Rhodoligotrophos defluvii: one gene and its partner. The protein of the gene in region 1 binds, or shares a complex with, the protein of each later gene. Links are inferred from orthologs where the notes say so. Each region holds a gene or a part of one and is shown on either strand. Other genes may lie near its edges.

Evidence for each region.
Region 2: the proteins of eno (region 1) and E4P09_RS15680 are in contact, whole or in part, in a solved structure (PDB 2FYM), measured with the Escherichia coli proteins. The link is inferred for Rhodoligotrophos defluvii from one-to-one orthologs.

Annotation. Positions count from the first base shown.
Region 1 is NZ_SZZM01000007.1:177,273-181,817, reverse strand. The notes cover bases 1,161-4,139. They hold eno (phosphopyruvate hydratase), read right to left. Parts: upstream 3,300-4,139; coding sequence 2,022-3,299; downstream 1,161-2,021. Other genes in these bases: E4P09_RS23380 (DUF1835 domain-containing protein), read left to right, coding at 3,527-4,139; E4P09_RS23390 (hypothetical protein), read left to right, coding at 1,161-2,018. Also shown: E4P09_RS23400 (FtsB family cell division protein), read right to left, coding at 1-17; E4P09_RS23395 (hypothetical protein), read left to right, coding at 287-808; more of E4P09_RS23390, read left to right, coding at 1,155-1,160; more of E4P09_RS23380, read left to right, coding at 4,140-4,545. UniProt on the Escherichia coli protein: Catalyzes the reversible conversion of 2-phosphoglycerate (2-PG) into phosphoenolpyruvate (PEP). It is essential for the degradation of carbohydrates via glycolysis.
Region 2 is NZ_SZZM01000003.1:293,470-298,057, reverse strand. The notes cover bases 1-3,398. They hold E4P09_RS15680 (Rne/Rng family ribonuclease), read right to left. Parts: upstream 3,090-3,398; coding sequence 201-3,089; downstream 1-200. Other genes in these bases: E4P09_RS15685 (M48 family metalloprotease), read right to left, coding at 1-17. Outside these bases: E4P09_RS15675 (N-acetylmuramoyl-L-alanine amidase), read left to right, coding at 3,811-4,588. UniProt on the Escherichia coli protein: Endoribonuclease that plays a central role in RNA processing and decay. Required for the maturation of 5S and 16S rRNAs and the majority of tRNAs. Also involved in the degradation of most mRNAs.

The sequences.
Region 1 (4,545 bases):
TTCGATTTGAGACGCATGGAATGTCCGGACGGCAGCCTGAGGCGACTATGCGCTCAGTGCGCTAAGAATTTGTGAACAATATTTAATGCCCACTTCGCTCGGCTTATTCTATTTTGGGTTGCAATCCCGAGCGGCGCTGCCTTTCCATGTCAGCTTTTCCAGACAACGTGCCATTTGGGTTTGGGTCACACCCCCGCAGCACAGGCGGCCGATCAAACGTCACCTTCAGAAGCTGTCGACCAGGGCGACGTCAGCTCTAATTATTTTAGCAAGATGAGGCGCTCGAATGCTGGAGCAGATCCTGACACAGAGAGGTTGCGGAATTCCGAGAGATTGGGCCAGTTTTCTCGATCGTGCATTTGGCCTACCCACAATACCCTTGCCCAGGAACCTTCAACCTGCCGGCAAGGACTTAGGAAATCACAATCAGGCACAAAGCATCCTTGAGGTTCAGGGCACGCATCTTGATCTGGGAGGTACCCATTTCGACATGAGCGGCACGAACTTCGATCCGCGATTCACATCGCCTCAAGACCTTTCTGGGCTTCACCGCCATGACTATCGCGCCGCTCCGATCACCGCCTTTCTAAGCGAGAGCCAGAAGCGGGAATGGGCCGAAAGCGGCGTATTGAAACTCCGCCCCTCAGAGCCAGCGTCCGCCCACCACCATGTGGAAGGCGCGGCAACGGGCGCGCCTCTGGCAGCGCAACCAGACCAGTCCGGCCATCACATCGCGGACCAGCAGCATTCACCGGACCACCAGTCCGCCGCGGCGTCCGACCAGGCTGGAACCTCCTGGCTGACGTGAATAGGGCCGGACACACGGATCCCCCCGCTTCAGCCGGCGCTGAAGAGCTGGCATCGCGTTGGCCAGAGGCCCGAGCCCGCTTTATGCAACATAAGGTTGCAATAAAGCGCGACGGTCTCTAACCTGCCGCGGATTTCTGATCGGCAGCGCGGCGGCACTGAGCGCCAATCCCGAAACAGGGTTATCCACAGTGGGTTCGTTCTCAAAGTTCATTGGACGTCTCTTTTGCGGGTTCACCACGTCTGCGGAGATATTGGAACCCCCGTATGAGCCCTCGCCGTCAAATGCACTCACGGCGCGATTTCTAGAAAGCGGCGAGCCGTTTGGCGCGCGAGACGATGGTCATATGCTGGCCGGCATCTCCACGCCCAGCATATCCCTCCACACCTATGGCGGCCCTGACGGCCTCGTGCGCTCGCCTTCACTGGCCAGTCTCTACGATAACCTGCCCGATCTCCGCACCGGCAGCTGGCATTTCAGTCCGAACGAGCCTATGTGGCGTGGTCTGAGCCATGACGCTGTGAGCCTTGGCCGCTCGGGATCGCCCTATGGTTCTGAAGGATACGCGACACTCAGCCAGGCCAGCAGCGGGACCAGCACTCCGGATCCCGCAGGGCGGGTCTCCGGATCGCTCGGCTCCGACCCGATGCTTGACGGAACCAGACGGGGCGGCCAGCCAACGGAATGGATCCACGCCTTGCTTGAGCAGAACAGCGATCTTCGACCGCCTCCCCCGGAGCCTGCTTTCGAAAGCTATTCGCTGCGCACCTCCGATGCCTTGGCCCAAAGCCTCGTGAGGTTCCAGTTTATGATCGACAACGAGCTCGCGAAGCTGAAGACGCTCGCCGGAATGCCGCTGCCTGACGCTGACCGAATGCTCGTGGCCGATCAGTTGGGGGCGCGCGCCGAATGGCTCGTCGAGGGACTGGGTGGATTTCTGCCGGCGCACCCGCCGAAAGGCATCCCGACGGCCGAAGCCATCGACGCCCGGAGACTATGGCTCTTACACCGGCTCGACGATGTTGTTTTCGGCGCGGCGAATGGCGATGGCACCGCCATGGACGGCCTCATCCATCAATTCAAGACAGACTTGAACCACTACGTGAGCGAGACGCCGCGATATCCCGTCGAGCCGGATCCGATCCCTTTCATAGATGACGACGAGCCGCGGCCACACGTCACAGCGCCAGAGCAGGACCGCCTGCTGTGACGGTCACCCCTTGAGCACCGAACGGCCGGCGTAGCTCGCCGCCGTGCCCAGCTGCTGCTCGATGCGCAGGAGCTGGTTGTATTTGGCAAGACGGTCGCTGCGCGCAAGGGAGCCAGTCTTGATCTGCCCGCAATTGGTGGCAACCGCCAGATCGGCGATGGTGCTGTCTTCGGTCTCACCCGACCGGTGCGACATCACGGCCCGGTAGCCCGCCTTGTGCGCCACCTCCACCGCCTCCAGGGTCTCGGTGAGCGTGCCGATCTGGTTGACCTTCACCAGAATGGCGTTGGCGGCTCCCGCTGCGATGCCGTCGCGCAGGCGGGCCGGGTTGGTCACGAACAGGTCATCGCCCACCAGCTGCACCCGCTGGCCAAGCCGTGCCGTCAAGGCCTGCCACCCCTCCCAATCGTCCTCGGCCATGCCGTCTTCGATCGAAATGATGGGGAACCGTGCCACGAGGTCGTTCAGGTAGTCGGCCATGCCGTCGGCATCCAGCACCTTGCCCTCGCCTTCCAGGTGATAGCGGCCGTCCTTGTAGAACTCGGTCGATGCGCAATCGAGCGCCAGGAACACGTCCTCGCCGGCCGTGTAGCCCGCAAGCTCGATGGCCCGCATGATGAAACCCAGAGCCTCGTCGGTCGAGGACAGGTTGGGGGCAAATCCGCCTTCATCCCCTACATTCGTATTGTGACCCGCCGCCTTGAGCTCCTTGCGCAGGGCATGGAACACCTCCGCACCCACCCGCAGCGCTTCCGCGAAGCTTGGGCTGCCGACCGGCATGATCATGAATTCCTGGATATCGATCGGGTTGTCGGCATGTGCCCCGCCGTTGAGGATGTTCATCATCGGCACCGGGAGTGCACGGGCGGAGGTGCCGCCCACATAACGATAGAGCGGCAAGCCGCTGGCATCCGCCGCTGCCTGCGCCACCGCGAGCGACACGCCGAGAATGGCGTTGGCGCCGAGCCGCGACTTGTTGTCTGTCCCGTCCAGCTCGATGAGCGTACGGTCGATATCGACCTGGTCCTCGGCATCGAAATTGGCAATCGCCTCGAAAATCTCGCCATTCACCGCCGCCACCGCCTTGGTCACGCCCTTGCCGCCATAGCGGGTCGCATCCCCATCGCGCAGCTCGACCGCCTCGTGCGCGCCTGTGGACGCGCCCGACGGGACCGCGGCGCGGCCGAAGGAGCCATCCTCAAGAACCACATCAACCTCGACCGTAGGATTTCCACGGCTGTCCAGGATCTCGCGCGCAGTAATGTCGACAATGGCGGTCATAGGGGCTCCACTTCTTGGGAATGGCACGGGCGGTGGTTCTATAACCGGCCACGGCTTGTCGTGGAAGTGGCCACCGCGAAGGCGCTTGGGCGCACCCTGCCCCACGCCTATACACCGACGGCTGTCACGAGTGACCAGCAATTGCCGATTCCGGGGCGACGAGCCCAGGAATCGTCGCATTCTGGGCCCACAGTCGCGCGGCTGGGAGTGACAGTGAGGTATGCTGAATGACATTGATCATCACCAATGGTGACATGGTCGCCGATACGTTGAAGACTGCCGGGCTCTCCACCACGATCGTTCCGTGGCGTGATACCCTGGTCGACGGCCCGGTGCCGCTGACCAGCGATCTTGCGACGCTGGACGAGATCCGCGCGGCCTTCCTCAGCGAAGCGTTCGCCGTACCCCGGCACGAGATCGAGGACGAATTTGCCGCCCGCCGCCAGCAGATCGATGCAATCACCCCCGGCCAGCCGGTCGAGCTGTGGTTCGAGCATGACCTCTATGACCAGCTGCAACTGTTCCAGACGCTGGACGCCTTGAACCGCAACGGCGCCGTGACCAACGTTCACCTGGTGCAGGCCAATGACTATCTCGGCCGCCATGCGCCCGATTCCATCATCCGCTTCGCCGGCGCCAAGCGCACCTTGACCGAGATCGACTTCGAGATCGGAAGCCAGGTGTGGACCGCCTATTGCGCCGCCACGCCCGAGGCGTGGGCCGCGCTGTCCACCGACCCCGATCTGGCGCGTTTTCCGTTCCTGCGCTCGGCCATGATCCGGGCCATCGAAGAGCTGCCCGGCGCCTATGACGGGTTGAGCCGCACCGAACGGCGCCTGCTGCAGGCTCTGGCCGAGGGGTATGCCACGCCGAACGAGCTTTTTGCTGACAACCAGCGCAGCGAGCAGGCGGTTTTCCTGGGAGATTGGAGTTTCTGGCGGCGGCTCGACGAGCTGGCCTTCGCGCCCGAGCCGCTGGTGAGCGGCCTGCCCGAGCGCTTCCGCGACATCCACTGTGAGGTCGCGGAAAGTTTCACCCCGGAGCTCCTGGTTCCGCAGGCGCCAGATCCGGAAAGGATCGAGGCTTATCTGAATGCCGAGCTTTCACTGACCACGTTCGGCCGCGCCGTGCTTTCCGGCCAGGCCGACCATGTGGAAAGAAACGGCATCGATCGGTGGTGGGGCGGCACGCATCTGACGACGCAGCGGTGCTGGCGCTGGGACGACCGCACCCAGGGGCTCGTCGC
Region 2 (4,588 bases), on another replicon or contig:
CGATGCAGTAGAGCCATGAGCGCACCGTTGTCTGAAAGCTCACCGTTTGTCGTGAAATGCGGCAATACTGCGGCCCGTGGGGCACGCCGCTTCGGGCCTCGCGATCACATCTTTGCGCCACGCCCGACCGCCGCACCAGCGGCAACGGGAGGGGGACCGGTGTTTGCGTCCCCCTCACCAACTGCACCGCGCAATCCTGCTCAATGCCTGAACAGTCGCGCCCGCTGCCACCACCCGCGGCGCGCGGGGCGCTCCGGCTGGGGCTCCGGCGCCGCACTCACCTGAGCCACTTCAGGCTGGCGCGCCTCCTCGGCGTGTTCCGGTTCGGCCGGCACGGGCGTCAGGTCGTCGGTCGGCGCCGTGGATTCGGCCGGATGCGGCCCAACCGCTTCGCCATTCGATGGCCGCGCCACAGATGCTGGTGGTTCCTGTGGAGCCTCTGTCGGCGCCTCGCCGGCCGCCTCTGTCGGGACTGCCGTCTCGGTGATCTCCGGGCCCTTCACGGCTGGCTGCTCGGCGGCTTGCGCCGCCGGCTTGGCTTTGGCCTTGGCGCGGGGCCGCCGCCTCGGTTCCGCTTTCGCGCTGTCGACCGCCGCCTCCTGGGCTGCCGGCTCGGCCGTGGTCGCGGCCTCCTCGCCAGGCTGGGCGGCCTTGCGTGCACGGCTACGCCGTGGTCGCTTGGCCGGTGCTGGTGCCGCCTCCGGCGCGGCTTCCGCTAGAGCCTCGCCCGTGGGGGCCGGCGCCGCTGGAGCCAGCTCGGCCTCGGCGGTGCCGATTTCCAATTCGATCACGTCGGAGGCTTCGGGCGCCTCGAGCGGACCGCCGGCAACCGCATCGCTCAAGGCGACGGAGATGCCGTCATCATTCTCGTAGACGGGCTGCTCCCGTCCATGTCTGCCGCGATGGCGGTCCTCCGAACGGCGCTTCCGGTCGAATTTTTCGCGCGCGACCTGCGGTTCGGCCCCTGCCTCGAACTCGGGGATGAAAACGTCGCCGACCTCCGGCTGCGGTCCTGCGCCAGGATCGACCCAGCCGCCAGTGGCGGTTGCGCCATGCTCAGCCTCATGACCATGGCGCCGGCCGCCGCGCCGGCCCCGCCTGCGCCGACGGCGGCGGCCGCCTTCTTCGGCGTCATGGCCGTTGCGCTCGCGCCGGTGCTCGCCCGGGCCGCCGTGGGCCGCTTCGGCGGCCTCCACCTGCTCGGCCACCGCATCGGCCAGCTCTTCGTCTGCAACCGCCTCTTCCGGCGCCACCTCGGCAAAGGCGGTGTCGACCTGCACGGCGGCGGGCAACGGCCGGGTCGGCCGACCCTCTGCGCGCTCGACCTTGAAGTTCTCGTTGCGCAGGTCCGTGCTGGGCTCCAGATAGATCGAAGCTCTATAGGCCTGCTCGATCGTGAGCACGTTGTGCCGCTTCTGGTTGAGCAGATAGAAGGCGACCTGAGGATCGCAGCGGACCGTCACGTCCTCGGCCCGGCGCATCAGGTGCTCTTCAACGCCCCGCAACACCGACAGGGCACAGGATTCTATCGAGCGGACCACCCCGCGGCCAAGGCACGTGGGGCAGGACACGGTCGAGCCCTCAAGCATCCCGACCCGCAGCCGCTGCCGCGACATTTCCAGAAGCCCGAAATGGCTGATGCGGCCGACCTGAATGCGGGCGCGGTCGTTCTTCAGCGCCTCCTTCATGCGGCGCTCCACCGCACGATTGTTGCGCTTCTCCTCCATGTCGATGAAGTCGATGACGATCAGGCCGGCAAGATCGCGCAGGCGCAACTGCCGGGCGATTTCGTCGGCCGCTTCGAGATTGGTCTTGAGCGCCGTATCTTCGATATTGTGCTCGCGCGTGGACTTGCCCGAGTTCACGTCGATCGAGACCAGCGCCTCGGTCTGATTGATGACGATGTAGCCGCCGGAGCTCAAGGTGACGGTGGGTGAGAACAGGCCATCCAATTGGCTTTCGACCTGATACCGGCTGAACAGCGGCCGCGGCTCCTGATAGAGCTTCACATTGCGCGCATGGCTCGGCATGAGCATTTTCATGAACTCGCGCGCCTCGCGGTGGGCCGCCGCGCCTTCGACCAGGATCTGCTCCACATCCTTGGTGTAGAGGTCGCGAATCGCCCGCTTGATCAGGCTGCCTTCCTCGTAGATCAGCGTCGGCGCCGTGGATTTCAGCGTCAGGTCGCGAATGCTCTCCCACTGCCGCAGCAGATAATCGTAATCTCGCTTGATCTCCGCCTTGGTGCGGTTGGCACCGGCGGTGCGGACGATGACGCCCATGCCCTCCGGCACATCCATTTCCCGCGCCACTTCCTTCAGGCGCCGCCGGTCGTTGGCGTCCGTGATCTTGCGCGAAATTCCGCCGCCGCGCCCAGTGTTCGGCATCAGCACGCAGTAGCGTCCGGCAAGGGACAGATAGGTGGTCAGTGCCGCGCCCTTATTGCCGCGCTCTTCCTTCACCACCTGCACCAGCAGGATCTGCCGACGCTTGATCACCTCCTGAATCTTGTAGACGCGCTTCACATTGCGCTTGAAGCCGGAAGCCTCTTCCAGAGCATCGTCTGATCCGACGGAATCGACCGCCTGAGCTTCGGGATCTTCATCGATCTCCTCGACCGTCCCGCCGTTCGTTCGGCCGCTCTCTTCGCCGTCGGCCGCTGCGCGGCCGGCCTTGACGTCCGCGCCGTTGCCATTCATGGCCGATGCCGATGCGGCATCACCATTGGCGTGCTCCGTGCCGTTGCTGCCGGTGGGCCCGTCCTCGCTCGCCTTCTCGAAATCGTCGTCGGACGCGCGCTGGTTGCGGGATTCCTCCTTGAGCAGTGCCTGACGGTCGGCCACCGGAATCTGATAATAGTCGGGGTGGATTTCGCTGAAGGCAAGAAAGCCGTGGCGGTTGCCGCCGTAGTCGACGAAGGCCGCCTGCAGCGACGGTTCTACGCGCGTCACCTTGGCGAGATAGATATTGCCGCGGATTTGTTTTCGCGACGACGACTCGTAGTCGAATTCCTCAATCTTGTTCCCACGCAGCACGACCACCCGGGTCTCCTCCGGGTGCGCCGCGTCGATCAGCATAGTGCTTCCCATGTTTTTCTGTCTCCCACGCCCGCGCGGAATGCAATGCATAGCCGCCGGTCTGGCATGCGGCATCCAAAGCCGCGGCCATCACCGCCGGAACAGCGCGAGCGCATCGTGTTGTCCAGGAAGCAGGCGGGGTTTTGCAGTGCCGAAAGGGGGCGGACGGAACGCTGGAAACTCCGGAGAGCCTCTCTTCCAATGCGGGTCTGCCCAAACCAATCTCAGCCGACTTATGCAACAGCCTGTTCCGATTCAGTTCATATCGCTCCAAACCCATGGAGCAGCTTCAAAGTCCTCCTCTGCAGGACAAAGTCCCGCTGGAAGCAGGAGCATATGCAACCTGCAAGAGCAGGTCTGCAATTCGAACGGCCAGCCAGTCGGCTCAGAGCAATGCGACCAAAAGGCCAGCGCGTGAAAAAACTGCAGAGGCATCATACACCACAGTGATCCTGGCGCATAATGACCTCAGTGCCCTAATTAGCGGACATGGTCGAAGCTTGGCAAGTGCAGTTGCTGTTCCCAGGCACTTGGCCAAGGCTTGACCCACGTCGCGCGGCTCCCATACTCAATCTGGCTTCCAGCCGCGGGCCGGGGCAACGGAAAAGTCAGATTTTACGTAATCTTTAGTTAACTGCTCCCTCATAGTCTGCCATATGCACGGAACGGTTCGGGCGGCGGTGCCGGTTCCGGGCGTATGTGATGTTTCGGGTCGGCGAAAGGGCGCTGCGCAGTGAAACCGGGCAACCACGCACGGGTGTCGCGAAATCTGCGCGTCTGGATGTTCTTTTGCCTGCTAGCCACCTGTATTCCTACTCTTTTCCAGCAAGGTCCCGCGCCGGCCTTTGCCCAAGACGGCGCCAGCAGCAGGATTGAGGCGATCGGCGCCAGAGTCGCCGGCGACCAGCGCAAGACCCGCTTCGTGCTCGATCTCAGCCGGCCAGCCGCCTACACCGTCACCGTCGTGCCGGACCCGTTCCGGGTGGTCATCGACATGCGCGGGGTAATCTTCAGCCTCCCGGCCGGTATCGGCAAGCTGGGCCGCGGTCTCGTTCGCGAATATCGCTACGGCCGTTTCGACGGCGACAAGGCGCGCATCGTGATCGATACCAGCGCGCCGGTGCTGATCGACCGCACCTTCCTGGTCGAGCCTGCCGACGGCGGGCCGGCACGCATGGTCATCGACCTCATCGAAACAGATGTGGCCACCTACGCAAAAATCAAGGAACGGCTGGATCGCGAGCAAGCGAACGCGACGGCGCACATAGAACCGCGACGAGGGATCGGCGCCGATAGCCCGGGGGCCGATACAACGGGTTCTGAAGGAGCCGGCGCCGCTCCATCCCGCAGCATCGGCAAGCCACCGCTGCCCAAGCCCCGTCCGCAAAAAAAGTCGCTGCTGGCCGCATTGACTCCCTTGGATTTGGACAGCGACGCTGCCGTCGCGCCCGACGCGGCGAGGCCGGTGGTCAAGGACAATGCACGGGTGGAGCCGACCGCCGTGTTTTCCC